Regions from separate parts of the Cyanobium sp. HWJ4-Hawea genome, predicted to be linked through region 1. Evidence: predicted binding sites of a transcription regulator. Region 1 holds the regulator's gene; each other region holds the start of a gene.

The links. Region 1 encodes NtcA, which controls nitrogen genes in cyanobacteria. Its sites were predicted from a motif close to GTANCNNNNGNTAC; they were not measured.
Region 2: a site for NtcA is predicted at 7,266-7,279, ahead of queF (preQ(1) synthase). Genes of this name have one in related genera too.
Region 3: a site for NtcA is predicted at 3,512-3,525, ahead of KBY58_RS06115 (ammonium transporter). Genes of this name have one in related genera too.

What each region holds. Positions count from the first base shown of each region.
Region 1 is NZ_JAGQBV010000018.1:22,952-32,372, reverse strand. Features, by position in the region: gene KBY58_RS05870 (DUF3146 family protein) at 1-234, shown strand, start outside; gene KBY58_RS05865 (resolvase) at 212-664, opposite strand; gene KBY58_RS05860 (DUF3084 domain-containing protein) at 661-1,857, opposite strand; gene ntcA (global nitrogen regulator NtcA) at 1,899-2,639, opposite strand; gene KBY58_RS05850 (cob(I)yrinic acid a,c-diamide adenosyltransferase) at 2,865-3,464, shown strand; gene dcd (dCTP deaminase) at 3,480-4,073, shown strand; gene thyX (FAD-dependent thymidylate synthase) at 4,106-4,831, opposite strand; gene KBY58_RS05835 (thioredoxin domain-containing protein) at 4,872-5,450, opposite strand; gene KBY58_RS05830 (NIL domain-containing protein) at 5,526-5,957, shown strand; gene KBY58_RS05825 (hypothetical protein) at 5,954-6,442, shown strand; gene KBY58_RS05820 (transglycosylase SLT domain-containing protein) at 6,428-8,437, opposite strand; gene KBY58_RS05815 (hypothetical protein) at 8,488-8,715, shown strand; gene glmM (phosphoglucosamine mutase) at 8,764-9,421, shown strand, end outside.
Region 2 is NZ_JAGQBV010000021.1:24,597-34,017, forward strand. Features, by position in the region: gene KBY58_RS06525 (phycobilisome rod-core linker polypeptide) at 1-1,953, shown strand, start outside; gene KBY58_RS06530 (allophycocyanin) at 2,288-2,773, shown strand; gene apcB (allophycocyanin subunit beta) at 2,846-3,334, shown strand; gene KBY58_RS06540 (phycobilisome linker polypeptide) at 3,367-3,567, shown strand; gene KBY58_RS06545 (FtsW/RodA/SpoVE family cell cycle protein) at 3,623-4,807, shown strand; gene KBY58_RS06550 (cytochrome c biogenesis CcdA family protein) at 4,817-5,539, shown strand; gene KBY58_RS06555 (cytochrome c biogenesis protein ResB) at 5,536-6,825, shown strand; gene queF (preQ(1) synthase) at 6,799-7,215, opposite strand; gene KBY58_RS06565 (P-II family nitrogen regulator) at 7,382-7,720, shown strand; gene KBY58_RS06570 (TlyA family RNA methyltransferase) at 7,725-8,564, opposite strand; gene KBY58_RS06575 (hypothetical protein) at 8,668-8,919, shown strand; gene purB (adenylosuccinate lyase) at 8,998-9,421, shown strand, end outside.
Region 3 is NZ_JAGQBV010000019.1:24,609-34,029, forward strand. Features, by position in the region: gene KBY58_RS06085 (hypothetical protein) at 1-23, shown strand, start outside; gene KBY58_RS06090 (SgcJ/EcaC family oxidoreductase) at 1-493, shown strand, start outside; gene KBY58_RS06095 (DUF427 domain-containing protein) at 506-784, opposite strand; gene KBY58_RS06100 (M23 family metallopeptidase) at 818-1,450, opposite strand; gene KBY58_RS06105 (DUF2808 domain-containing protein) at 1,513-2,103, opposite strand; gene KBY58_RS06110 (glutathione S-transferase family protein) at 2,146-3,456, opposite strand; gene KBY58_RS06115 (ammonium transporter) at 3,589-5,040, shown strand; gene KBY58_RS06120 (P-II family nitrogen regulator) at 5,047-5,385, shown strand; gene gorA (glutathione-disulfide reductase) at 5,450-6,811, shown strand; gene KBY58_RS06130 (CAAD domain-containing protein) at 6,829-7,278, opposite strand; gene cysK (cysteine synthase A) at 7,323-8,303, opposite strand; gene KBY58_RS06140 (Coq4 family protein) at 8,300-9,022, opposite strand; gene KBY58_RS06145 (sensor histidine kinase) at 9,046-9,421, opposite strand, start outside.

The DNA.
Region 1 (9,421 bases):
GCGCAATTGAGGGTGCTTCACCAGAGCTTTAGCCAACGGCTGTTGGAGGGTGAGGTGAGTGCGGGCGGTTTTAAGTGGACCTTTAGCTGGGCATTCGATCGGGGTCAATTAAGTGTGGAGCCCTCCCTGGGCCGGGCCCTGATCCAAGATGCCCTGCTGCGCTTTTTGCTGAAGGCTGACTACCAGCTGGAGCCTGGTGGTGACTACGTTTTTACGGTGCGGGCCAAGTTCTGATCAGGGCGCTGTCCCGGCGCTTGAGTTCCCGTTTCAGGTGGCCTTCCACCAGTAGCTGGGCCGCTAGATCATCCAGGTCGCGGGGGGGGAGGCGCAGGCCCCTGGGCACTAGGCGCCTGAGGCCTTTGGGGGGGAATAGCTGCCAAAAGCGATGCCGGGCGGCCAGGGTGGTGCCGTATTCGTCCACGAGATGGGTTTCCATACCCAATGGGGCAATGGCATGAAGCCAGCCCCTACTGCCGGTGCCGTTGCCAATTACCAGGCTGGCTAGGCCTTCGCCCCGCCAATGGCCCAGCCAGGCGAGGGCCGCTTCCGGTTCGAGAATGGCGGCCTGTTCGATCCAGCCGCCCACCCGATCGGCAATGACGAGACCGCATTTGCTGCGGCCTGGGTCGATGCCGGCAATTAGGCAATTCGGTTTCCAGTTCACCGAAGGTTGCCCCGGGCGCCACCCTTCTGTAGATCGCCATCCCGATCCCAGCGCAGTTCCACCGCAATTGGATCGGGAGTGTCAGCACTTTGAACAGCGACCGCCGAAAGGGCAACGACAAGGCCCCTGGGTCGTTCGCTTAACTCCGAGCTCAGTTGCCGCACCGCGGCTGGATCCACCTGAAGGCCATCCGCCACCGTGCCCTGGCGCTGGGCTCGGGCATAGGCGGCAGCGAGCAGCAGATTTAGGCGTCTGTTGATCGCCTCGGGATTGCTGAGATCCCCTTCCAGGATGGTGCTGGCAAGCACTTCACCGGCCTTGATCACGGGTCGGTTTGGCCGGAGGTCGGGGAAGGCCAGCACCTGCCTTTCCCCGCGCAACACATTGGCTGCCGAAATCAGGCTCACCACCCAGCTGCCTGGTTTGGCAAGCATTTCTTCGAGTTTGGCAATGTCGCTACGGGGCACCAGCAGAATTTGCCGATCAGCGTTCTGGCCCGGCAGCACCCTGCGAAAGGCATTGAGGTTGGCCTGCTGCAACAGGGCCGTAACCACGGATTTTGCCTGGCTTGGCTGCTCCAGCTTCACCTTGGCGCTGGCCAGGATTTGACCGCTGCTGATCACCACATCGCCCCGGCGGAAGGCAATCAGGTTTGTCTCCAGATCCTTGAGCTCTTTTGTGCCGGCGGCAATTTGGCTGCGCACCTGGGCCAAATCCCTTTCGTTGCTGCGGATTTCGGCATCCCGCACCTGTAGGTCGCGGCCCAAGCGGCTGCGTTCCGCCTCCAGTTGCCGGCGCTGGGCCAGCAGCGGTGCCAGGCTCCCACGCAGGGTCACCAGCCTGGCTTCCGATTGGTTTAGTTGGCCCTGGAAGCGGGCCTGCTCCTTTTCTGCCTGCTTCCGCTTGGCTTCGCTCGTGGCCAGGTTGCTGCGGCTGGTTTGCAGGCGAGTTTCCAGCTTGTCGAGCTCAAAAAGCCCCACCCGCAGCCGTTCACTCACCAAAAGCATTAAGCCCAAAGACACGGCACTGATCACGCTGCCGGTGAGCACGGTGATCAACACGGCCGTGCGTCGGGGCCGCATCTGAAACAGGCTTAAACGGGCCTTGCCCACCCGGCTGCCCAGGCGATCACCAAGGGTCGAGAGCACGCCCCCAAGCACGAGCAGCGCCAGGATCAGAAGCCAGCCCGACACAGGTTTCAGCAGGGGGTACCAGTATCCCCCGGCGAAAGGCTTTAGCTAAAGCGCTTGGCCAGGGCGATCGGATCAAACACGGTGATTTTTTTGCGATCGATCTGCACCAGCCCTTCGTTGCGTAGGTCGCCCAGCAGGCGGGTGATTGTTACCCGGGTGGAGCCAATGGCCTCGGCGATCGCCTGGTGTGAGAGGCGCAGATCAATGGTGATCCCCTCGTTGCCAGGCACCCCAAAATCCCGGCAGAGAACTAGCAGAAAGCTCACCAGCCGCGAAGACATATCGCGGTGGGTGAGGGTTTCTATCATCGTTTCGGTCTGCAGAATCCTCGAAGAAAGGCCCTGCAGCAGGAGCAGTCCAACGCTGGCGTCCTGCTCAATGGCCCGCCTTACGGAGGTGGCCGGCGCCGTCACCATCTCCACCCTGGTGAAGGCAATCGCGTGATAAAACCTGTCTGAACGCTGGCCCGTCAGCAGCGACAAGACCCCGAAAAGGCTGTTTTCGCGGAGTAGGGCCACCGTGATTTCCTCTCCGGATTCGTAGACCCGTGAGAGGCGGACAGCGCCGCGGCGCAATAAGTAGACCCGTTCTGCGGGGTCTCCGGGAAAGAAGATGGTTTTCCCCCGTTCAACCGTTTCAACGCTGCTACCAGAAAGGGAGCGGATTACCTCCAGCAGGGTTGCGGAGCCCTGGCTCGCCACACCGACCCCCGCCACGCTGCCGGGGGAGCCGGTTGACGGTGTGTTGGCCGTACGGCTGAATCCGTGGATCACGCCAACCATCGTGCTGGACAGATGGCAGGAACCTAGGTACCACCGCTGCCTCAACATGTAGCAACCCGCACCTTTTTGGCGCCCCATGCCCTGGCGCGGCACCAGTAGTACGGATGCTTCCACTATCGGTAGTGTCCTTTCCTTGTAAAAGGCCCCTACGCCGCTACATTCAGATTCTGCGGCATTCGCCCCTAGGGCTGGCTGCGTTCCTAAAGCCAGATCTCCGGGGAGTTGATGACCGCCAGCCTGTCTGCTGCCAACCCAAACCACCAGCGCCCGCAGCGGTTGGAGTTGGTGGCCGGTGGCATCCAGGCCCATGCCCCCAGGCCCTTACGCATTGCCGAGCAGTCGGAAGGTCTGCTTCAGATCCATACGGCCCCTTTCCGGGGCAGCTTTGGCTCCGTTCTCAGCCAGGCCCTACGAGCTGCTGGTCTTGGTAGCCGGGTGCTGGTTTCCCAGCTGCTCAAGGGCGGGGTGGAGCAGGGGGTGGCCAACAGTGTTTGGCTATGTGGCCGCCTGCAGTGGCTGCGCCCTGCGGTGCCAGCTTGTTTGGCCGAAACTGCGCAAGCTGAATTTGCAGATGGCGGCGCCTTGGCCGCCGTGCAGGAGGTTTGGGCCTTCAGCCGCGAGCAGCTGATCAGTGGGGCGGTGGACCTAATGGTGCTCGATGAACTTGGCTTGGCGATGGAGCTGGGCTACCTCCAGCCGGCCGAGGTGCTCGATGCGCTTGAGCGCCGTCCAGCCCACCTGGATGTCATCCTTACTGGCCCTGCCATGGGGCCTGCCCTGATGGCCCTGGCTGATCAAGTCACCGAGCTGCGTCGCGGCTTTTAGGTTCTCTCTCCCGTCATGCTTAAAAACGACCTTTGGATCAAGGAGCAGGCCGCAGTGGGCATGCTCGAGCCATTTCAATCCAGCCTCGTTAGGCATCTCGATCCAGAGAATGGTGCCTCGCCAGTACTGAGCTTTGGTTGCTCTTCCTATGGCTACGACCTGCGCCTCTCGCCCAAGGAGTTTTTGATCTTCCGCCATGTGCCGGGCACGATCATGAATCCGAAGCGCTTCAATCCCGCCAACCTCGAACCAGCAGCCCTCGCCGAAGATGCCGACGGGTCCTACTTCATTTTGCCGGCCCATTCCTATGGCCTAGGCGTGGCGCTGGAAAAGATGAGGGTGCCAGCCAATATCACCGTGATCTGCCTCGGCAAAAGCACCTATGCCCGCCTTGGCATCATTGTGAATACCACCCCAGCTGAAGCCAGTTGGGAGGGCCATCTCACCTTGGAGTTCAGTAACTCTTCGGGGGCTGATTGCCGCATTTATGCCAATGAGGGAATTTGCCAGTTGCTCTTTTTTGAGGGAGATCCCTGCGAGACCACCTATCAGGATCGGGCCGGTAAATATCAACATCAGCCAGAGCGGGTGACCCTTGCCAAAGTTTAAGTACCGGGAGCTCTAGCGAATTTTAGGGAGTCCTAGGGCGCCAGGCGGGCTTTGTGGAGCCGGCTCCTCTCATACCAATCTGCAAACTGGGGTGTCCAGGTTTGCAGGTGGGGCCACATCAGGTCGCAGAGTTCGCGAATTTCCTGCTGGGCATCGAGCTTGGCCCGCAGATCTAAAAAGTGAAGAAAGGCCCGCAGGGTGAAGCTCACCACAAAGTGTTGGCGATAGTCGAAGGGCAGGATGCCGCGGGCATGCTCCTCCGCAAAACCTGCCGCCAGTAGATCCCTGTAGCGCTCAGCGGCCTGCTGACAAAGCCCCAGGTCGATGGCCCTTTGCTCGCCTGTGTAGGCGTATTTTTTACCTTGCCGGTCGCTGTAATTACCCTCTGGGCGTAGGTAGAAAACCTCCTCCAGCTCCAGCTCCCCTGCTGCGGCTTTACAGATGCGATCGCCGGTATAACGCATCGACTGCACATCGAAGCTCACCCCCACCCGGTGGGTGCGGGCCTGTTGCATCACCGAATGGGGAAACCAGCCCACATTCAGCACAATTTGGGCATGCTCCAGGGGGCCGTAGTGGCCCCTCTCCCCAGACAGCAAACGCTTTACACAAATCTCCCCAGCCTTAGTTTCTTCGGGCCAGTTGGCCGAATCGCCTGCCACAAAGCCCTCGCTGTAGTCCTGGTGCATGCCGGCATAGACGCACTGCTGGGGATTTGGGGTGGCGGCAATAAGGGCCACCCGGAAACGGGGATCCATGGGGGGTTGGGTTGGCGGTTATCAGAGATGGTTGGTCGGATTAGCCGTGGCTGCGGGGGCCGGCCTGGCTTGGGGATGTCACCCCTTTGGCTTGATTCTGCTCGGCGACGTCAAGCGTGCTTATGGCACCCATCCCGGCGAACTTGGGCAGGGGTTCCTTGGCGATTAGGGCCTGGGCCATGGCCTGCAGTTCTGCGCCGCTGCGGGCGCCGATTGAGCGGCCAATGTCGACGCCTTGGTCGTTGAACAATTCCAGCTGGGGGATGCCATTGACGCCATAGCGATCCATCTGTGGTTGCCAGCGGGGGTTGTCGACGTTGAGCAGCACCACATTGAGCTCTCCGCGGTGTTGGGACTCCATCGTCTCCATCGCCGGTGCCATCGATTTGCAGGCCTCGCACCAGTCGGCGTAGAACTCCACCATGCTTGGTTTGCCATTGGCGAGGGCGACCTGGAGGTCTGGAGATTGGCGAGCCATGCGCTCGAGGGGCGCCTCGGGATGGAGGCCACCGCGAAACCAGAGCACGGCCCCGGCCAAAACAACCGCTAAAAGCAGCAGCAGCAAGCTTTCCTTGTGGCCGCGCTGCTGGCTAGGACCCGGATCCGGAGTTTCGATCATGGGGGCACTTTGCCAGTGCTTGCTAGCTTTTTGCAGGACGCCACAGCTGAGCGGCCCCATAGCTGAGCGGCCCCGATGAAACGGCGTCTAACCCTGCATTTCCCCCGGGAGGCTGTTCACCAGCCAATCACCTACCGGCTGGCGGTCGATTTTGATGTGGCCGCCAAAATCCTGCGGGCCCAAATCGCTCCAAACCAGAGCGGCACGATGGTGGTCGAACTCTCAGGCGACATCGATGAGCTCGCCGCAGCGGAACATTGGCTCGAGGGCCAGGGTCTGGGCATAAACCGCGCCCCAGGCCAGATTCAGGTCGACCCGGCACGCTGCGTCGACTGCGGCATTTGCTCGAGCGTGTGCCCCAGTGGGGCCTTGGGTTTTGACGCGCCGTCTTGGCAGTTGCAGTTTGATGCGCAACGCTGTCTGGTGTGTGAGCAGTGCATCCCCAGCTGCCCACTGGACGCGATTGCCCTAGTGCTTGACCAGCCAACTGTCATGAAAAAACTGTGAAAGCCGCCTTGCGCCTACTGCTGCTGCCCCTGCGGGCGCCGATGCTGTTGGTGTTGGTGGCCATTGCGGTCTATGAGGGGCTCAGCTGGGGCCACCCCCCTGGGATCAACGTCGATTCACTTCAGTGGCCCAGTCTGTTTTGGTCCCTCGATTGCCTGCATGCGGTGGTGGTGGTGGTGATTTGCACCATGCCCGATTTGCTGTTGCAACGGGTTTCCAGCCTGATGGCGGCCAGCCGAGTGATCAGTTTGGTGATCACCCTTTTGATCGTGACCATTGGCGGGCTCTACATGCTGCATTTGCAGGTGCTTAGCCACGTGCTGATCCTGGCTTCTGGGGTGCTGCTGGCGCGGGTTGATTTGGCCCGGATTCGGGTGGTGCCCCCGCCAGCGCTGCTAACCGCAGCCCTCACCCTGCTGGTGTTGCTTGGGGCGACCGCAGGCCACTTCATTTCCAGCCAAGATCCCGGCTTAACAATTGGCTAAGCGCTCTTGCTGGTAAGTCCAGGCATTGCCGAGCACTTTTTTTACGTAGAGCCGGGTTTCGGGATAGGGAATGGCCTCTACCCAAAGTTCCGGCCATGGCCCAATCGGACGGGAAGCCCAACGGGATACGGCCCCGGGTCCCGCGTTGTAACTGGCAATGGCCAGGATCGGGTTGCCGGCCCACAGACCCAACAGTTGTTTGATGTAAAGACCACCTAGGTCTGCACTGATTTGGGGATTTTCAAGCTCTTCATTGCCCAGCGGCCGGCCGGCGAGCTCCTGGGCGGTTTCTGGCATCAGCTGCATCAGGCCCACCGCTCCGGCCACTGATTTGACGCCGGGGGAAAAGCGCGATTCCTGTTTGGCTACCCCTGCCAGCAGGCTGGCCGCCAGGCCGTGGCGTTCTGCCACGGGGTTAAAAATTTCCACAAAGCGCGGCCTTCTCTGGGCGTTCAGCAGTTGGCTCCTCGCGTTGCACTGATGGGGCTGGAGCTTGAGTCCGGCCTGTTCCAATTGGCCCAAGCCGATCCAGTCGTCGCCGGCTCCCTGGCGCAAGCGACCCTCGAGCAGCAGCTCCTGGGCCCGCTGGGGCGCTTGACCGCCGCGCTGGTGGCGCCAGTGTTCCCAGGCTTCCTGGTTGAGGCCCAGTCGCCACAGCCGATTAAGCGATGGCGATGGGCTGGCCAAGGGGCTCCAGCTTGGTTTGGCCAAGGCTGATGTTCCAGCACTTTTCAACTGCTGATCGCCGCGGCCCAAACGCACCGCTGTCCTCCAGCCGTAATAGCCCTCGGGATGTTGCTTTTGAACCAGCTCCCATTGCGCCCTGGCGGCCCTTTCCTGGCCTAGGCGCAACAGCGAAAAGCCCAACCAAAACTTTTGACGGGCCGATAGATCAAGCGGCAAATATTGGTTGGTGGGGCTAGAGAGCAGCTGGCGGGCCGTGGACCATTGGCCCTTCAGTAGGGCCAGGCGGGCTGCTTGCCATTGGAGTTCCCAGCTGGCGGGATCCTTGGGCCAGCGGTTGAGCACGGCAAGGGCACTTTCAACCTTGCCGTTTTCCAGGGCTAGCCGCGCTTGCACAGGCGCGCTCTGCCTGAGATTTTCAGGTAGTTGCCCGAGGGCTTGCAGGTTGCTGGCACCTTCGCCCTCCGCCAGGAGACGGGTGGCTTCGGCCGCTTCCAAACTTTGGGGATGGCCTTGGGCCAGGCTCAGCAGCAGCTGGTCGGCTTGCTGCAGCTGGGCTTGCCCCTGCCCGCCACCTGGGCCCTTGAGGAGTGCTTTGGCCAGGGCCAGGGTGGTGGTTGGCGAGGCTGCTGTTCCCCGCAGGCAGGCCTGGGCTCTGTCGGTATCTGACAGTTGGGCCAGGCCCGTGGCCAACTGGTTGCGTTCGGCTGGTTTTAGGGCCCGCTCCCGGCGGCAAACCGCCTGGAGTTTTCGATCTGCACCGGGCCAGCGGATACCCCAGCGGGCCAGGTGCAGGGCTCCTTGGCGTTGGTCTTTGGGGCTGGGGCCCGCCTCCAGGGCCGCGGCCAGGGCGGCGGGGTGGGCCGGGAAGCGCTTGAGGAGCTGCTGGCGTAGGGAAGGTCGGCTGGCCCCCAGGCTGTAAAGGGCATCGGCGCTGCTGGGATCTTTGGGGAAACGGCGCTGCAGTTGCTGCCAGAGCAGCTCAGCTGCCTGGTGCTCCCCCAGGGCAGTCTGGGCGAGGGCCTGTTGTTTGAGCACCACTCCCGCAATGGGGTCAGGCCCCCAGGCCTGGTTGCCAAGTAGTTGCAGTTGGCGTCTGGGATCGGCATTTGCCTGGGCGGCCAACAGCAGGCTGGCTTCCCGGCGTTTTTCGGGATCGGCAGCTAGCTGGCGCCAGCCTTCGAGCTGCCAACGGGGGGTTTGGGGGTTGGGCTGGGGGCCCCACTCGAGCAGGGCATCGCCAGCCAGCAGCAGGCCAAAGCTGCCGAGGCAGCTAAGGGCAAGTAACTGGACGAGGCGGGCCAAGGGCATGGAGCGGCAATGGCGCCATTGTGGGAACACCACGGCCTGTTTTGTCTGCCATGCGATGGCCCCCGCGTTGGTCCTGGCTCCAGCAAGGTCAGGTGCAGCTGCCAGGTGCCTCCCAACGGCTACGCAGCCTGAGGGTTTGGGCAGCGACTGGCGCCTTGCTGCTACTGAGGCCCTATTGGCCTTTGAATTGGCTGCCTGGCTGGGTGGTGGGAGCCCTGCTGCTTTGGGCCATTGGCGAATTGTTGATCTGGATTTGGTGGCCGCCACGCTGGCGCTAGGGCGGCCGAGGCGGGCCACTTAGCCTGGCCTCCTTCGAGCAAAGCCCCATGGTCGAGAAGGTCCCCCATCCCGTTGGCCTTCCCCTTGGCGGTGCGGTTGCGGGCTTCGGCACCGATGGCATTCGCGGCCGGGTGGGCAGCCAGCTCAGCCCCGCTTTGGCGATGCAGGTGGGCTACTGGTGCGGCCAGGTTTTGCCCCCGGGCGGGCCGATATTGATCGGCAAGGATTCCCGTAGCAGTGGCCCGATGCTTGAGGCTGCCCTCAGCGCGGGCCTTACGGCAGCAGGAAGGGAGGTTTGGAGCATGGGCCTCTGCCCCACCCCGGCGGTGCCAGGGGCGATTCGCCGCCTCAACGCCAGTGGCGGCCTGATGGTTTCCGCCAGCCACAACCCACCCCACGACAATGGCATCAAGATGTTTGGCCCCTCTGGCGCCAAGCTCAGCCGCGCCCAGCAACAGGCGGTGGAAGCCGGCCTGTCGGGCCTGGCTGGCCAGGCTGCAGGTGCTGGAGGGCCAGGCTTCTCCGGAAATGGCAGGGTGCTCGATCGAGGCGATCTGCTGGCTGATTACCAGCGCGCTCTGTTGGCGAGCGTCCGTGGCAGGCGTTTGCAGGGCTGCAAGATTGTTTTGGACCTCTGCTGGGGGTCTGCCACCGCCTGCGGTGAAGCTGTTTTTAAGGAGCTGGGCGCCGATCTGAGCGTGCTCC
Region 2 (9,421 bases), on a different contig from region 1:
AGGCAGCAGTTTTATGGCCGTTTCTCCAACAGCCGCGCCGTCGAGCTGGCCTTCCGCAACTTCCTAGGGCGGGGGATCAGCTCCAGGGAAGAGTTCACCCGCTACTTCGACATCGTCAGCGCCCAGGGCCTATGGGGCCTGGTGGATTCCCTGATCAACTCCAGCGAATACGCCCAGGTGTTTGGCGAGGAGACCGTGCCCTATCTGCGGGACCTCGGCGAGGAAGCCCAGGAAAGTGCCGGCTGGGGATCCAACCGCAAGTTGTTCCGCTTTAGTGCGCCCTTTGAGGGAGCCCCCCAGTACGTCACCCTTTACGCCGCCTACCGCCAACCCTTCGCTGACCAGCACGTCTACGGAGGCGGCAATGATCCCCTGGCCCTGAACTACGGCGCCATTTTCCCCTCGGGTACTGCTTCTGTAGCCACCAGGCCAGCACCGTACGGCTATGACGCCCGACGCATCCTGATCGGCAATGGCCTGGTCCAGCCCGGCCAAATGAACTCAGCCCAATTCCGCAAGGCCAGCCCCCGCCGGCTTGGACCAAAGGTGGTGCGGCTGCAGCAAATTTCCACCGGTGGTGCATCCGTTCCCCGCCGCGGCGGCCAACCGAGCATCCGGGGCACCGAAGCCAGCACCCAGGCCGTAATTCGCGCGGTTTACAACCAAGTTCTTGGCAACACCGGCTACGCCGGCGAGCAGAGCAAGGTTGAGGAAATCAAGCTGGAAAACGGCGACATCAGCCTGAGGGAATTTGTACGCCAAGTGGCCCGCTCGGAGGCCTTCCGCCGCCGCTATTGGAGCAGTCTATATATCACCAAGGCGATTGAGGTTATGCATCGTCGCCTGATTGGCAGGCCGACCTTTGGCCGCTGGGAAATCAACGCCTACTTCGACACCGCTGCCCGCAAGGGCTTCTACGGCGTCGTCGACGCGATGCTGAATAGCGCCGAATACAACGAAAGCTTCGGTGAAGACACCGTTCCCTTCGAGCGTTTCATCACCGCCAGCGATCGCAACGCCAGGCAAGTGCCCAGCTTTAAGCAGGCCATCACCGCCTCTGGCTATGTGGAGCCCCCAGCCCAGCGCCCTAACGCCCTGCAGTCCCAGGCCCTGCGCACGGTCAGTGGTGATCTGGTGCCCCGCAACCTGGTGGAAAGCCAGGCTGAGGTCTTCGGCACATGGAGCGCCCAAATCTCGGGGGGGCAAACCATGGCTCCAAGCAGGCCTGCCATCCCCAGGGGTCCGGGCAGCGTCCTTTCGGCCCCCGAGCCCACCCGTCGCTGGAACCCAGCCACCCTTCCTTCCATTGGTGGAGCTTGGCAACCAGCCCAGAGTCTTGGTCGAGCCACTAGTTCCTTTAATCGATCTGCCAGCCCCAATGAGCCCGGGGCCTCGATGGCCAAGGCCCTGCAAAAGGGCCTGCCCCAGGGCTTTGGCAGGCGTCAAAGCCTTGCGCCCCCGTTGACACTGGTCAACAACGCCAGCGAAAGCGAGCTGCAGGAGGCCCTCGAAGCCAGCTACAAGCAGCTGCTTAATCGGGTGCCTTTTGACGCCGAGCGCCCTGTCGAACTGGAGTCCAAATTCCGCAACAACCAACTGACCGTTGCCCAGCTGGTCGACCAACTGACTGGCAGCGAACTGTTCCAAGAGCGCCTCAATCGAATGGCGCCCCTGCGGGCCGCATCGGCGGCATATTTGGCCCTACTTGGGCGGGCAGCCCAGCCCAAGGAAGTAAGTGTCTTCTTGGCAACCCGGGCCAACTCCGGCCAACGGGCGGCAATCGAAGAACTGCTTTCGGGCAAAGAATATGCCGAAGCCTTTGGCGAAAACACCGTGCCCCATATCCGTGGCATGGCCACCGCCGATGGCCTGCCCTTGAGCACCGTCAATAGAACGGCCTCGCTCTACAGCGGCAACGCCGGACTGAACCCGGGCCCCAAGGCTGCTATCTAAATCGAGGCTGCTATCTAAACAAAACCACCCCCGAACCTGACAGGCCTTCCGATTTCACTATCGGGGGGCTTTTTAATTGCTAACTACACAAAATATCGCAAATAGATTCTTAACAATTGGTGCACACAGTAGCTGTCAGCAACATCTGCGAAAGTCGCTGCGGGCCAAGGGGTTTGCAGATTGGAACGGCCGTGAAGAACTGTTACCGGTGACCGGAGCAGTGAAGGGCCTTGCCACAGAATGATTGGGCGATCGGCGCGAGTCGATCACGTCCCCCTTACTCACCCGGATACGGTCACCGTCAAGGCGGCCGCTTGTTTCGAGGCAGAACTGCATGAGCATCGTCTCCAACTCGATCATCAACGCGGACGCCGAAGCCCGCTACCTAAGCCCTGGCGAACTTGATCAAATCAAGTCGTTCGTCACGGCCGGGCAGCGTCGCCTCCGCGTCGCCCAGGTTCTCAGCGAGAGCCGCGAACGCATCGTCAAGCAGGCCGGCGGCGCCCTGTTCCAGCGGCGTCCCGATGTCATCTCCCCTGGCGGCAACGCCTACGGCGAAGAGATGACTGCTTCGTGCTTGCGCGACATGGACTACTACCTCCGTCTGGTGACCTACGGAGTTGTGGCAGGCGATGTCACCCCGATCGAAGAGATCGGCGTGATTGGAGCCCGCGAGATGTACCGCTCCTTGGGTGTTCCCCTCGACGCCATGGCCGAGTCCGTTCGCGAAATGAAGTCCGCCGCACTGGGCCTACTGACAGGTGCAGATGCCGAAGAAGCTGGCTTCTATTTCGACTACGTGGTTGGCGCCCTCTCCTAAGACAGCCGAACACCCTCCAGCCCCCTTTATTCGACAGTCTTTTCGACCGTCCTTTCGCCCCTAGCAGGATTCATGCAAGACGCCATTACCAACGTCATCAACCAGGCTGACGTTCAAGGCCTTTACCTGGACGGTTCGTCCATGGGTCGCCTTGAGCAGTACTACGCCAGCGGTGAGCTTCGTGTTCGCGCCGCAGCCACCATCAGTGCCAACGCCTCGGCCATCATCAAGGAAGCCGTAGCCAAGTCATTGCTGTACTCGGACATCACCCGTCCCGGCGGCAACATGTACACCACCCGTCGCTATGCGGCCTGCATTCGCGACCTCGACTACTACCTCCGCTACGCCACCTACGCGATGCTGGCTGGGGACACCTCGATCCTCGACGAGCGGGTACTAAACGGCCTCAAGGAGACCTACAACTCCCTAGGCGTGCCCATCGGCGCAACTGTGCAGTCGATCCAGGCCATGAAGGAGACCACCGCATCCCTAGTGGGCCCCGATGCCGGCAAAGAGATGGGCGTCTACTTCGACTACATCAGCTCCGGCCTGGGTAACTGATCCCTCGAGCTTCAACCCTGAGGATCCTTCCCATGCGCCTGTTCAAGATCACGGCCTGCATTCCCTGCCCGGAAAAATCACGCACCCAGCGTGAACTGCAGAACACCTTCTTCACCAAGTGGGTGCCCTACGAGAGTTGGTTTGCCGAGCAGCAGCGAATCATGAAGCAGGGTGGCAAAATTCTCAAGGTGGAGCTAGTCGCCGGACGCCGCCAGCAAAACGTTGGCAACTGAGCCTTTGAACCGCTTAAGTTTGGATATGCCTTCTTGAATCCCTAATGCCCGGCTATTGCCGGGCTTTTTTGTGGCCAACACCTCCCGCACCCCCACCAGCTGGCTGCCCCTGCCCTGGCAGCTCTGGCCAGCCGAAGCCCGGCTGCTGCTGGGCATGGTGGCCATTTGGAGTCTGGTGGGCCTGCTGGTGCTCACCTCCGCCAGTTGGTGGGTGGCGGAGCGGGAAATGGGTGATGCGGCCTACTACCTCAAGCGACAGGTCATCTGGATGGTGGCCAGCTGGGGATTGCTGTGGTTGGGATTGCGTACCAGCCTGCGGCGCTGGTTACACCTGGCACCTTTGGCCCTGCTGATCTGTCTTGTGCTGGTGGCCGCCACCCTGGTCATGGGCAGCACGGTCAACGGGGCCAGCCGCTGGCTGGTGATTGGCCCGATTCAAATCCAGCCATCGGAGCTGGTAAAACCCTTTGTGGTGCTCCAAGGCGCCTCGATCTTTGCCCACTGGAAACGGATTGGCATCGATCAAAAACTGCTCTGGCTAGGGATCCTGGGGGGCCTAGTCCTGCTGATCCTCAAGCAGCCAAATCTCAGCACGGCCGCCCTAACGGGCCTGCTCCTCTGGCTGATGGCCCTGGCCGCCGGTCTGCCAAAAATCCTGCTGCTCGGTTCGGCTGGCGGCGGCGCCCTGCTGGGGGTGGGCAGCATCCTGATCAACTCCTACCAAAGGGTCAGGGTGATCTCCTTCCTCGACCCCTGGCGCGATGCCCAGGGCGACGGTTACCAACTGGTCCAAAGCCTGCTGGCCATTGGCTCAGGCGGGTTGTTTGGATCTGGCTTTGGCCTCTCCACCCAAAAACTCCAGTACCTGCCCATCCAATCCACCGACTTCATCTTTGCGGTGTTTGCTGAAGAATTCGGCTTGCTGGGCTCGGTGGTGCTGCTGCTATTTCTGCTGCTGTTTAGCTTTATTGGTCTGCGCATCGCCCTGCAGTGCCGCACCAACCAGCAGCGGTTGATCGCCATGGGCTGCACCACGATCCTGGTGGGCCAATCGATCCTCAATATCGCCGTGGCCAGTGGCGCCATGCCAACCACCGGCTTGCCCCTGCCCCTGATCAGTTACGGCGGAAATTCCCTGATGGCCAGCCTGTTGATCTGCGGCCTCCTGCTGCGCTGCTCCTTGGAGGGAAGTGGGCTCACAACCGCGCCCAGGCGCCAGCGGCCGGCAGCTGCCCGATAGGCTTTTGCAATGATCAGCCTTGGGCCCCTACTGGCTGAATGGGCTCGCAGCAGCGAGTTGCTGCTGCAACAGTCCCTGGCCTCCCCCACACCTCTTACGGTCGCCCTGGTGTTTGCCGGCGGGCTGTTGACCAGCCTTGGGCCCTGCTCCCTTTCCCTACTGCCCGTAACCCTCGCCTACCTGGCGGGCTTTGGCGCAGCTGCGCCAAAGCCCTGGCAGCGCAGCCTCAGCTTCGCGGCGGGGATTGTTGCCTCCCTGGTTTTGCTCGGACTAGTAAGTGGCCTACTGGGCAGAATTTATGGCCAGATCCCCGGCCTAATCCCCACGATCGTGGCCGTATTGGCCCTGGTGATGGGCTTCAACCTGCTGGGGCTGCTGAAAATTCCCCTACCGGCCGGCCCAGATCCGGAAATATGGCGCCGCAAGGTGCCGGCCCCCCTGGCCCCCCTGGCCGCTGGCCTCGCCTTTGGTTTGGCGGCCACACCCTGCACCACGCCCGTATTGGCCGTATTGCTGGGCTGGATGGCCCAAAACGGCAAGCCCCTGGTGGGCATGGTGATGCTCACCAGCTTTGCCGCAGGCCAGGTGCTGCCGTTGCTGCTTGCCGGCACCGCCGCGGCCAGCCTGCCCAACCTGCTCAGCCTTAGGCGGCTCGGCCAGTGGGTGCCGCCGATCAGTGGGGTAGTGCTGGTGGCCACCGGCGCCCTAACCCTGCTAGCCCGCTGGCTATGAGAATTTTCCAAAAAATTGCGGGCCTGATCTCCGATCTGCGCCTGGCCATTGGCCTGCTGTTGGTAATTGCCATTGCCAGCGGCGTCGGCACAGCCATCCCCCAGAAGGAAAGTGAAGCCTTCTACCACCAGCTTTACGATCCCAAGCCCTGGCTGGGGGTGCTCCATGGGGATGGGGTGCTGGCCTTCCAGCTCGACCACATTTATTCCAGCAACTGGTTTTTAGGGCTTTTGGCCTGGCTGGCCCTATCCCTGTTGCTCTGCAGCTGGAAGCGGCAATGGCCCGCCCTGCAGGCAGCGTTGCGCTGGATTGATTACAAATCTCCGCGCCAACTGAGCAAACTAAGCGTGGCTGAAACGGTTCCCTCCAGCGAACCAAACGTCAGCCTCGAGAAGCTGGAAAACTTGCTGCAAAGCCAGGGCTGGCAGATCCAGAGGCAGGAGGGAAGATTCGCAGCCCGCAAAGGGGTTTTGGGCCGAGTGGGGCCGATGCTGGTGCATGCGGGCCTGGTGGTTTTCATGCTGGGTGCCGCCTGGGGTTCCTTAGGCGGTCAACGCTCGGAGCAATTTTTAGCCCCGGGTCGCACCCTGGATCTGCTCGATAGCCGCGGCCAAAGCCAGCTGGTAATCGCCGTGGATGGCTTCTCGGTGCAAAGGGACCCGGCCGGCAGACCTGAGCAATTCACCTCCCAACTGCGGCTCCTAAAGGGGGAGGAGGGCCCGGAGCTCAAGCAGGCGCAGATCAGCGTCAACCACCCCCTGCGTTTCCAAGGCATCACCCTCTACCAAGCCGACTGGGCCCTGGCGGCCATCACCGTGCAATTGGGTAAAAGCCCCCTTTTGCAGCTGCCCCTCCAACCCTTTCCCCAGCTCGGTGAGCAAATCTGGGGGCTGGTGCTGCCCACCAGGCCAGATGGCAGCGAGCCTGTGCTGCTGAGCCTCAACAACGAAGCAGGCCCCGTAGATGTCTACGGCCCCGATGGCAATCTGCTCAGCCAACTGGTGCCCGGGGGAGATCCGGTGGAGATCAAGGGCCTACCGATTCGGGTCGAGAGCGTGCTGCCCGCCAGCGGCATCCTGCTCAAAAAGGATCCTGGCGTACCCCTGGTCTACGCAGGTTTCGCGATCGCCCTGACCGGCGGTGCTTTGAGTCTGCTGGCCACCCGCCAACTCTGGGCCATTGGCGAGGGGGTTGGGGCAGGGGGACGGCTGCATGTGGCTGGCCTCTGCAACCGCAACCTGACGGCCTTTGCCCGGGAGCTACCGGAGCTGATCGCCCAGGTCTAGGCGGGTGCCATGGCAGGCCCGCACCACGGTATGGACATTGCCCCTGGGATGGAAATCGGCCTCCAGCTGCATCCATTGGGGTGCGGCCACCGCCACACAGTCGTCGAGGATGCGGTTGGCCACCTCCTCATGGGAGATGGAGCGCTCCCGGTAGCTGTTCACATAGAGCTTGATCGCCTTGAGCTCCAACACCCGGGGCCCCGGCTGATAGAGCAGGCGCAGCACCGCAAAGTCGGGGTAGCCCGAAAAGGGGCATCTGCAGGTGAATTCAGGCAGTTCAATCGACACCTCATAGGGCCTGCCAGGCCTGGGATTCTCAAAGCAGATCAGTTGGGCATCGGCGATGGCCCGTTCGCCATAGAGCGGGGTTTGGGTTTGCCCTAAATCCATCGCTGACCTGAAATCAAGCCTGGATCCTAGGCAGCACGCCAGGCAAACCAGTAGCGGTTGTTACGGCGACCGCCGCCAGGCTCGGGCCTAATGGGTCCAAGGGTCCCTACCCCCTTCCATTAATGGAGGGGGCCTGAGAGACTCACCGCAGGTCCCAGCAGCCGCCATGAAAAAAGTCGAGGCCATCATCCGTCCCTTCAAGTTGGAGGACGTCAAGATTGCGCTGGTCAATGCAGGCATCGTGGGCATGACCGTGAGCGAAGTGCGCGGCTTTGGCCGCCAAAAGGGCCAGGTGGAGCGCTATCGCGGCTCGGAATTCACCGTGGAGTTTCTGCAAAAGCTCAAGCTGGAGATCGTGGTTGACGACAACCAGGTCGAAACCGTGGTCAGTGCGGTTCAAGACGCGGCCCGCACCGGTGAAATCGGCGATGGCAAGATTTTTGTCAGCACAATCGATTCGGTGATTCGCATCCGCACCGGCGACCGCGACAGCACCGCCATCTAGGCACCTAACTGGCCAGGGTGCGCTCCACCAAGGCAGCAATGCTTTCGGGATTAACGGCTGGCTGCTCTGGCCAATTTTCCCCTGGTGGATGCCCCTGGGGCCGAAGCCAGAGCACGTACTCGTGGTTGCCGGCCGGGCCCGTAATCGGAGAAGCGACCAAGCCGTGGGGCACGAGTTTATGGCCTTGGGCTGAGGCAATCACCCCTGAAATCGCATCGACATGGGCGGCCGGATCCCGCACCACCCCGCCCTTGCCTACCCGCGCCTTACCCACTTCAAATTGGGGTTTCACCAGGAGCAGTAAGTCCGCCGGGGCGCCAGGCATCATCAGGGCACAGAGGGCCGGCAGCACCAGTCCGAGGGAAATGAAAGACAGATCGGCCACGGCCAAATCCGGCCAGGATTCGGCACTTCCATAGAGATCGGCCGCGGTGAGGTGGCGCAGGTTTGTGCGCTCCCTGAGCACCACCCGGGGGTCACTGCGCAGGCTCCAGGCCGTTTGGCCATAGCCCACATCAATGCCATAGACACGCGTTGCACCGTGCTGCAGGAGGCAATCCGTGAAGCCCCCCGTGGAGATGCCGCCATCGATGCAAACCCTGCCGCCAATCTCGATGGGGAAGGCCTCGAGGGCCGCCAGGAGCTTCTCCCCGCCACGGGATACAAAGCGCGGTGGCTGCTGCACCAGCAATTCTGCTTCCGGCTGAACCTCGGTGCCAGGCTTGTCTAAAACCTGGTCGCCACAGCGCACCTTGCCGGCCCGGATCAGTTGCTGGGCCTGCTGGCGGGAGCTCACCAAACCCCGGGCCACCAGCTCTAGATCCAGGCGTTGCTTTGGAGCCATGGGCGTTTTGTGCTCAACGCACACTAGAAACCGAACACATTCCAAACATGGGGGCCCTGCAGCAAAAACCAGCGGAGGATTGCCAAATCGCAAGGTGGCCTCCATGACCTCCTCCCAACCCAGTCGCTCCCGAGCTGGCAGGCGTCTTCGCCTGGTGGGGGCCAAAAATGGGGCCAACAATGTGGTGGAGCTACTTAGGCCCGGCAGTTTTGTGCGGCTGCGCAACCAGCCCGGCGACCTACCCCCCTTCCAGTTGATCCATTGCCGCGGCGGCCGCTGCTGGGTGCGCCAGCAAAGCTGGGGATCCCTGGTGCACTGGGAAGTGGCCCACCAACAACTCACCACCGCCGCCTAGGGACTGCCCATGAGCTGGCCTGAAGCTGCCTAGGCCGCCACCCCATACATTGGATGGGCTGTTGTCACGCGCTGGCCCTTGATCGAGCGTTACACCCTGCCCGAAATGGGCAACCTCTGGACTGAAGAGGCCAAATTCCAGAGCTGGTTGGATGTGGAAATTGCCGCCACCGAAGCCCAGTGTGATCTGGGCCGGGTGCCGACTGAAGCGCTCGCCACCATCAAGGCCAAGGCGGCCTTCAAGGTTGAGCGCATCCTCGAGATAGAAGCGGAGGTGCGTCACGACGTGATTGCCTTCCTCACCAACGTGAACGAATACGTGGGCGATGCGGGCCGCCACATCCACGTGGGTATGACCAGCTCGGATGTGCTGGATACGGGCCTGGCCCTGCAAATGAAGGCCTCTGTGGCCGTATTGCGCTGCGAACTAGACAAACTGGCCAACGCCCTGAGGGCCCTTGCCCGCGAACACAAGGGCACCGTGATGATCGGTCGCTCCCATG
Region 3 (9,421 bases), on a different contig from region 1:
CCGGCGGCTCGCCAGCTGGGTAGTCGCCCTGCTTCTTACCGGCTTCATCGGCTGCCTGTTCAGCCCCCCTGCCCTAGCCCTTGAGATCCAGGACCTGCCCCAGGCAGCCGTCAGTTGCGCCCCAATCTCATCCGGCCAGCTCGATGCCTGGTTTGAGAATTGGAACCAGGCCCTGCAAAGCGGCGATGGGGCGGCCGTGGCCCAGCTCTACGGCCAAGATGCCCTACTGCTGCCGACCCTATCGGCCCAAAACCGGGCCAATCCGGAGGGAATCGGCGCCTATTTCGACCAGTTCCTCAAACGCCATCCGGATGCCACGGTTACCAGCCACAGCGTTTTGCTCGGCTGCAACCAGGCCGTGGATGCGGGCAGCTATCGCTTCGAGCTGCACAACCCCGAGGAAACGGTGGAGGCCCGCTTCACCTTTGTCTACGGATTTGATGGGGAGAATTGGCGCATAGAGCACCACCACTCCTCATTACTGCCGAGCTGACTAATTACCCAGCTAGCTGACCTTGACGCCCTTCCAGAAGGCCACTCGGCCCTTGATCTCCTTTGCCGCCTCCTTGGGATCGGCGTAGTACCAGGCCGCATTGGCATTCACCTCGCCACCTGCCACCACGTCGTAGTAGTTGGCAGTGCCCTTCCAGCCACAGACCGAGGTGTGATCCGAGGGGCGCAGGCAGGCAGGTTCAATTGAATCCAAGGGGAAATAGGCGTTGCCGTCGACGCTGACGATGTCGTCGCTGGTGGCAATCACCTGGCCATTCCACTGGGCTTGCATGCTGGGAAAAGGTTCTAAGGCTCTTAAACCAGGCTATCGAGCCGCCAACACCGGTGGGGCCATCAGGGGCGGCAGATGGGGGGTGGGATCTAGGGCCCTCAGCACCGGGCCCCGATGACGCAATTCAAAGTGCAAATGGGGCCCACTGGCGGAGCCAGTCATGCCGACGGCACCCAACCCTTCGCCCTGCTCCAGCCAATCGCCGGGCCGCACCGATGCCTGCTGGAGGTGGGCATAGAGGGTTTGCACCCCCTGGCCATGGTCGAGCAGCACGGTGTTGCCGTAACCCGAAACCACATCCACCGCCAGCACCCGTCCAGCCAGGGCCGCCAAGACCGGGGTGCCTGATGGGGCTGCTAGATCAACGCCGGTGTGCATCCGCCAGGCAGCCCTTGCGGTGGAATAGCGCCAACCCCAGGGGTCCATCGATTCGGCCATTTGGCCGAGGGGATAGGCAAGGTTCAGGTTTGGCTCCACGGCGCTGCCCAGGGATGGCTCCGGCAGGGATCCCAGGGCAATCACATCAGCTACGGAAACACTGCTGGGCACCAGTGCTGGACCAATGGCGGCCTGGCTGGGGGCGGTTTGTGTGGGGGCGGTTTCGGCCTGCACCTGGGCGGGCAGCAGCGCCCCTATCGCCACAAGCGGCATTGCCAGAAGCGGCATCGCCAGAAGTGGCATGCCCAGATGTTTGATTGGGCGAGTGGGCATGCCGGCAGCAAGGCGATTCAGTTGAAGTCGCCGAAGTTGTATATCCGCAAGGTGCCATATCCAAGCGAGGCTGGCGAGGGGTTCGGACCGGCCGGCAAGGCCATCACCTCAAACATGTAGGTGTCGGAAGCCGAGGGGTTGGTCCAGGGCCGCAACACCACCGTGACCGTGTTGCCAGGTTGAACCGGTTCGGGGAATGTGATCGTGAACAGCCTGGCTGCCTCCTCGAAGCTGGCCCCCACGGGGATCTTCTCGCCCCCCCGGCGGGGCGTGCCGCCAAGGAAGGCAGTGGTGCGATCTACGGAGAAGGGAAACTGCCGATCAACACCCCTGGTTTGGCGAATCGTCAGCCCCCCCAGGGGCGCCCCTGCCGCCTCATCCAAACTGACCCGGAAGTAATACTCAGGCCGGGTTTCATAGGTGTAGGTCTGGTAGCTGATCAAATCCACCGACCAGGGCGGCTTGGTGAAGTAGGTGGCACCCCTTAGCTCAAGGGCCAAGCCGGGCAAAACCGCCAAGGCCGCCCCTAGGGCACCCGAGATCAAGCCGCCGGCCAACCGACCCGACAGACGCCTCACCTCTATTCGCTTCACCTCTATTCGCTTCACGGACTTCCGCTGCAAAGTGATCAAACCCTAGGGATGGTGGGCTTACTTGGCCGCCAGGAAGGGCAGGGGGTTTTGGTCGCGGCGATGCTGGAACGGGATCGGCGGCCCCTCCAGGGCGGGGTCGGCAGATCCCTGACAAGCCCCATCCAGATCGGCGCTGGCCCCCAGCACCTGGCGCAGCCGCCGGGCCGCATGCAGGGGCATGTCGCGGGGCACGTTGATGCGATTGCGCAGGTAACGCAGGCCTGGCGCCGTACCTGGCGGCGGGGCCAGGGGTTCGCAGCCGGGCAGCAAACCGCTAAGGGCAGCACGCAGGGCCGGATCAAACAGCTCCGCACCCAAGGGATTGCGCTCCAAAATTGGGCCTCGATGGGCCAGCACCCGGGCTAGAGCCAGCAGGGCCGAATTGGCTGGCGGTGCCTGGGAGGTTTCCAGATCGGGCGCGCCCGGATCACTGCCAATGGACCCGGTGCCACTGCCGATGGGCCAGGGGCCACTGCCAATGGGCCAGGGGCCCCTATCAATGCGGCTGGCCAAGGCCAGCTGGGCCCGACTGCCATTGGCATGGCAGCCCCCCATCTGGGGCGGCAAATCGTGGGCGTGGGTGTGGAAATCGCTCTGGGTACCCAGGTAGGTGGGGCGCAGCTCTAGTCCCGCAAACCAGCGGTCGATCGCCGGATGCTCCTGGCGCAGCAGGTAGCCCTTGTAGTAGGCCAGGCTCGCCGCCATCCGCTCGAGGTAGGGCACAAAGATCAGGTCGGCCGTTTCCGGCTCTGGCCCCAGCAAAAAGGGTCCGGCCGTTACGGCAAGGGCCTCTTCCATGGCCACGGCGCTGCGCTGGAAGCGCAAACGGCCGCTTTCCTCCTCCTGCGAATTGGGATTGGGCCGGCAAAGCCATTGGCACCAGGCGCGAAAGACTCGCCGCTCCAACATCCGCAGGGGCAACACCTCCGGATCGTTTAGCCCCGCCCCCAGGGGTCCAAAGGCAGCCTCGAGCGACTCCAGGATCACGTCGCTTTCGGTGATCAGGCGGCCATCCAGCTGGAGGGCGGGCAGCATGCCAGAGGGCACCAGCTGCTTAAACCAGCTTTCCTTTTCGCCGTAGCAAAACATCGTCACCTTGCGAATCCGATAGGGGATCCGCTTTTCCTCGAGCCACAGCCAGACCTTCTGGCAATAGGGGCACCAGGCGTGGTGGTCGCGGTAGAGGGTCACCCGCACGGAGGCCTCCGGCAGGCCAAATAAACGCAACTGGGCCTGGGCGTTGGTGGGCCCCTCGATGCGATCCAGGGGCTGGAGGGCCCCTACCGCCTGCTCGAGCTCCTGCCAGCTGGGAGCAGTTGAAGCGGCCATGGGGGAAGAAGAACTGGGTTCCGTTTTAGGCAGCCAAGCACCAATTTGGAGTTTGGTTGCAGTTGCTACACACCCTCCCCCCCGCCGTGGGGGACTGTGCCTAAGCGAACGTTGGCGAGGCATCTCCCCTTCATGACCCATGTCCCCATGGCCGGCGGTGGAAAGACACCACTTGCCACCTTTGATCTTTTTCGTCAGCGAGTTCTAGCTGGCGTTCAACAACCACAGATGCAGCGCTATGCGCTAATTCTGATGGCCGCAGGTGCAGGCCTCCTGCCCCTGATGGCTGGCAAGGCCCAGGCAGCCCTCGCTCCAGGGGTCACCGATGGTGCAGACACCCTGTTGATGCTGATGGGCTCAGCCCTGGTGTTATTGATGACCCCGGGCCTGGCGTTCTTCTACGGCGGCTTTACGCGCGCCAAGAACGTGCTCAACACCATGATGATGAGCTTCTTCCTGATGGGTCTCATCGGGGTGGTCTGGGTAGTAATTGGCTACAGCCTTTCCTTCGACCTTGGTTTCAACAGCCCCTTCATTGGTGGCCTGGGGGCAATGTTCCTCAATGGCGTCGGTGGTCCGCTGGGGGATGCTCCCCTGGCCGATGGTTTCAACATCAGCGCCACATCATTTGCCCTTTTCCAGGGCATGTTCGCAATCATTACTCCAGCCCTGATCTCAGGCGCGGTGGTTGAGCGGATCAACTTCAAGGCCTGGTTCTGGTTCAGCCTGCTCTGGAGCCTCTTTATCTATTGCCCCCTCTGCCACATGGTTTGGGGTGGTGGTTACATCGGTCCCTTCGGTGCAATCGGCGCCATCGACTTTGCCGGTGGCACCGTGGTGCACATCGCTGCCGGTGTTGCCGCCCTTGTGTCTGCGGCCATCGTGGGCCCCCGCAGCACCTACCCGGAAGGTCAACGCCCTCCCCACAACGTGCCCTACATCCTCCTGGGTGCAGGCCTGCTTTGGTTCGGCTGGTTTGGCTTTAACGGCGCCAGCTATTTCGCAGCCAAGGGGGCCGGCCTTTCCTTCCTAACCACCACCGCAGCAGCCTCGGCTGCCCTGCTCACCTGGTGCATGATCGAGTGGTTCGTGGATGGCAAGCCCACCGCAGTTGGTGGCGCCACCGGTGCCGTGGCAGGGCTTGTGGGCATTACCCCCGCAGCTGGTTTCGTTTACATGGGTCCAGCCCTGGTAATTGGAGCCCTGAGCGCCACCGCCTGCTTGATTGCGGTGCGGGTTAAGGCCTCGATCAAATTCGATGATTCCTTGGATGCCTTCATGGTGCACGGCATCGGCGGCACGGTTGGCGCCTTGCTAACCGGCCTGCTGGCTGCTCCAGCCCTGGTCCCTGCGGACTATTTCCCCAAATCCGCTGAGATCCTGGCCAAGGGCGGCAACCTGGCCATGCTGGGGGCCCAATTCCAGGCAGTGCTGGTCACCTACGGATTCGTAGGTATTGGCACCTTGATCATCCTTTTGATCATCAAGTCCACAATTGGCCTACGGGTTAGCCAATCTGAAGAGGAGCGCGGTCTCGACTTCGTTGCCCATGGTGAAGAGGCCTACGATCCCATGAACGGTTAATCGATCATGAAACAAATCACGGCCATGATTAGGCCATCCAAGGTGGATGCCGTTAAAACAGCCCTTGTCGACATCGAAATTGTCGGCATGACCGTCTCCGAAGCCCGCGGATTCGGTCAACAAAAGGGTCAGGTAGAGCGCTATCGGGGCAATGAATACAAAGTCGACTTCATTGCCAAGGCAAAGGTGATCCTTGTGGTCAAAGACGACAAGGTAACTGCAGCAATCGAGGCCATCTCCAAGGCAGCTCACACCGGTGAAATTGGCGACGGCAAGATCTTTGTAAGCCCCGTGGAGCAGGCAATTCGGATTCGCACCGGCGAATCCGGCGAGATTGCCCTCTAATTACCAAATCCTGCCCCCAGTAACCCTGGGGGCTTTTTAATTGGTCGAAGCGCCCGACCAACCCATGCAAGAGCATTTTGATCTGATCGTGCTTGGTGCCGGCTCCGGCGGCCTGGCAGCGGCCAAGCGGGCCGCCAGCCATGGCGCCAAGGTGGCCATTGTGGAAGGCGATCGGGTGGGCGGCACCTGCGTAATCCGAGGTTGCGTTCCCAAGAAACTGCTGGTCTACGGCTCGGCCTACCGCCACCTGCTGGGCGACGCGGCTAGCTACGGCTGGGAAGTGGAGGCCTACCGAGCCAACCCCAGCACCCTGCTCACCAATGTGCGCGCCGAGGTCGACCGCCTCAACCAACTGCACCTCGGTTTTCTAGAAAAAGCCGGCGTCAGCCTGATGCGCGGCTGGGGATCCTTCGTAGACGGCCATACCGTGGCCGTTAGAGGTGCCAGGGAAAAGTTAACTCACTACGGCGCCGAGCGCATCCTGATCGCCGTGGGCGGTCGCCCCCAACGTCCGGCCATTGCCGGAGCCGAACTGGGCTGGGTGAGCGATGAGATGTTTCTGCTGGAGGCCCTGCCAAAGCAGATGGTGGTGGTGGGAGCTGGTTTCATCGCCTGCGAATTTGCCTGCATCCTCCATGGCCTGGGCGTACAGGTGACCCTGTTAGTGCGGGGCGAGCAAATCCTGCGGGGCTTCGATAGGGAGGCAGCCCTGGCAGTGCAGGAGGCGATGGTCGCAGAGGGCATCGACATCCGCACCGGCACGAGCCCCACCGCCCTGGAGGGCAAGCCCGGCGCCATCACGGTTGTTACCAGCCCCGGGGAAGAATCCCTGGCCTGCGGCGGAGTGCTTTTGGCCACGGGCCGCCGGCCCTTCCTGGCGGGCCTAAATCTGGAAGCGGCCGGCGTCGAAACCGAGGGGTCGCGAATTCCGGTGGATGCCGATCAATCCACAAATGTGCCCCACATCTACGCCGTGGGAGACGTGACCGACCGCATCAACCTCACTCCCGTGGCGATTGATGAGGGGCGGGCCTTCGCCGATACGGTTTACGGCCACAGGCCCAGGCAGGTGAACCACGATCTAGTGGCCATGGCGGTGTTCAGCCAGCCGGAACTGGCCACCGTGGGCCTGAGCGAAGAAGCGGCCATAGAGCGCCATGGCAGCGAAGGCATCAGGGTGCATCGGGCCAAATTCCGGCCCATGGCCCAGGCCCTGCCCAAGCGGGGCCCGGCGGTGTTGTTGAAGCTGGTGGTGGAAGCCAGCAGCGGCAAGGTGCTGGGCTGCCACATGGTGGGTGAACACAGCGCCGAGATCATTCAAATGGCAGCCATTGCCATTGGCATGGGAGCCACCAAGGACGACTTCGATCGCACCATGGCCCTCCACCCCAGCGTCTCCGAAGAATTCGTGACGATGGCTAATTGATCCGGAACCTAAGGGCGTTATCCCAGAAAATCCTTTCTAAGTTTGACAATGCGGCTCAGCAATTCCGCCCGTTTTTGCTGCTTAAGGGCATTGCGGGCTAGAAAATTCAGCAAGCCAACCAAACCCAGCAGTTCCAGCAGCCCACCCACCAAGGGGATTTCATTGATCGCCCCCAGGGTGGAGCCGGTGATTTTCAAAGCGATGCCCGCCACCAGGGCAATGGCCAGTAGCCGCAGGGCTGGCAGAAACTCAGCCAGGCTGTCGAGCCTGGTGGCGCCAAGCTTTTGCAGCAGCAGATTCAGAAACTGCAGGGGCAAGCCCAACAGTTCTTTGGCCTCTGCGCCCGCCCCGTGGGCTTCCACCGGCACGATCGGTGCCGCTTCTGCGACAGGGATCTCCACCGCAATTTCGGGCTCATGGGCCGGCTCTGGAGACTGGTCCTGTTCGTAGGGGTTGGGTTCGTTCACCAGGGCATCACGCGCTGAAGACCGCGGCAGTTATAGGGCAGGCTTTAGGCCAGGGCTAGCCCCCTGTCGTTAAACATGCCTTCAAACAGCACCGAGCTGAGGTAGCGCTCACCGGAATCGGGCAGCACCACCACGATGGTTTGGCCGGCAAAGCGCTCCTGCTGGGCTAGGCGCAGGGCCGCCACGGTGGCTGCCCCGCAGGAGATTCCAGCCAAGATGCCCTCCTCACGCATCAGGCGCCGGGCCATGGCCACGGCCTCCTCATCGCCCACGGTTTCCACCTCATCCACCATGGCCAGATCCAAATTGGCGGGCACGAAACCGGCCCCGATCCCCTGAATCTTGTGACCGCCGGGCCTGATCTCTTCGCCCGCCAGGGTTTGGCTGATTACCGGGCTGCTAATCGGCTCCACCGCCACCGACACCAGCGGCTTACCGAGGGTGGTTTTGATGTAGCGACTGACCCCCGTAATTGTGCCGCCGGTGCCGACCCCAGCCACCAACACATCCACCTGGCCATCGGTGTCATTCCAGATCTCGGGGCCCGTGGTGTCGTGGTGGATCTGGGGATTTGCCGGGTTGGCAAACTGCTGCAGAAGCACATAGCGATCAGGATCGGAGCTGGCCAATTCCTGGGCCGCCTGGATCGCACCCGACATACCGAATTTGCCCTCGGTGAGCACCAGGTGGGCGCCATAGGCGGTGAGCAACTTGCGGCGCTCCAGGCTCATCGTTTCCGGCATGGTGAGCGTGAGCTTGATGCCGCGGGAAGCCGCCACAAAGGCCAATGCAATGCCGGTGTTGCCGCTGGTGGGCTCCACCAATTCCTTACCAGGACCCAGCAGTCCATCTTTTTCCGCCTGCCAAATCATGGCCGAACCAATGCGGCACTTCACCGAAAAGGCAGGATTTCGCCCCTCAATCTTGGCCAGCACCCTGGCCTTACAACCGGCGCTAACCCGGTTCAGCTGCACCAGGGGAGTTTTACCAATGGTGAAGCTGTTATCGGCGTAAATGCTGGTCATCCTTGGGGGAGGGGAGCACTCTGAATTGGATCCAGCCTAGGAATAGACAAGCCATAGGGCTCATCATTGGCGGGCTCGGTGATGCCCAGCTCCCGCCGCCAATCGGCCAGGGGCCGATCCCAGCCCTCCTCCCAGGGCACGGCCGCCAGACAGCTGGCGCTCCGGGCCATGGCCGTGCCATGGGCCTGGGCCGCACTCAGCTGGCTAAAGCGCTCGGTTTGGAAGCGGAAAGTGGCCAGTTGGCCGGCACTGGTCAGCAGCACATAGGCAGGGAAACCGATCTGGGCGGCGGTAATAGACAGCACACCTATTTCGCCCTCCTGGGAGGTGCCAAACCCACTCACCACATGGTGAATGTCGTGGGTGGTGGCCACCCTCTGGGTGAGCCAGCGGCCCTCGGTGTCGACCGGGCGAGGCCGGAAAAATTCTGGGTTGTAATTGAGGCTGCGAATCAGGGCCGCATAGCTATGGCCCAGGCTGCCCTCGGGCAACTGGATCAGGCTTTCAATGTTTGGCTGGAGGGGGGGATAGCGCCCATCCAGGAGCTCCGCGCCACCTGGCACCTGGCGAAAGCGGCGTAGGCAATCGACCATCTGGGGGGTGTCTATCCAATGGTCGACGAGGTCGGCAATGCAGGACAAATCTCCCTGGCTGCGGCCAACGGCGGCCAGCAGCTTGAGGTTGTTGGCTGCCCGCAGCAACTCAGCAAAACGAGCCACGCCTAGCCCTACAAAACGATCGGCTAAGTCTGGCCTAGGGGCAGGGTCAACTCGAGCACCGCTCCACCTTTGGGGTGGTTGAAGGCCTGGATGCGGCCGCCATGGGTGGCGGCAATTTGCTGCACGATCGGCAACCCCAGGCCACTGCCTGTCCGGGGGCTGCGCACCCTGGAGGGATCACCCCGATAAAAGCGCTCAAACATGTGATCGAGATCTTCCTCGCTCAAACCTGGTCCCTGGTCGCTCACCCGCAGCTGGAGCCAGCCACTGCGCTCCTCGATCGCCACAGTGATGGCGCCGCCATCGGGGCTGTAGCGCAGGGCGTTATCAAGCAAATTCAACACCGCCCGGTGCAGCCTGGAGCGATCGGCCTGCAGGGCAAGGGAAGGGGCAGGTTCG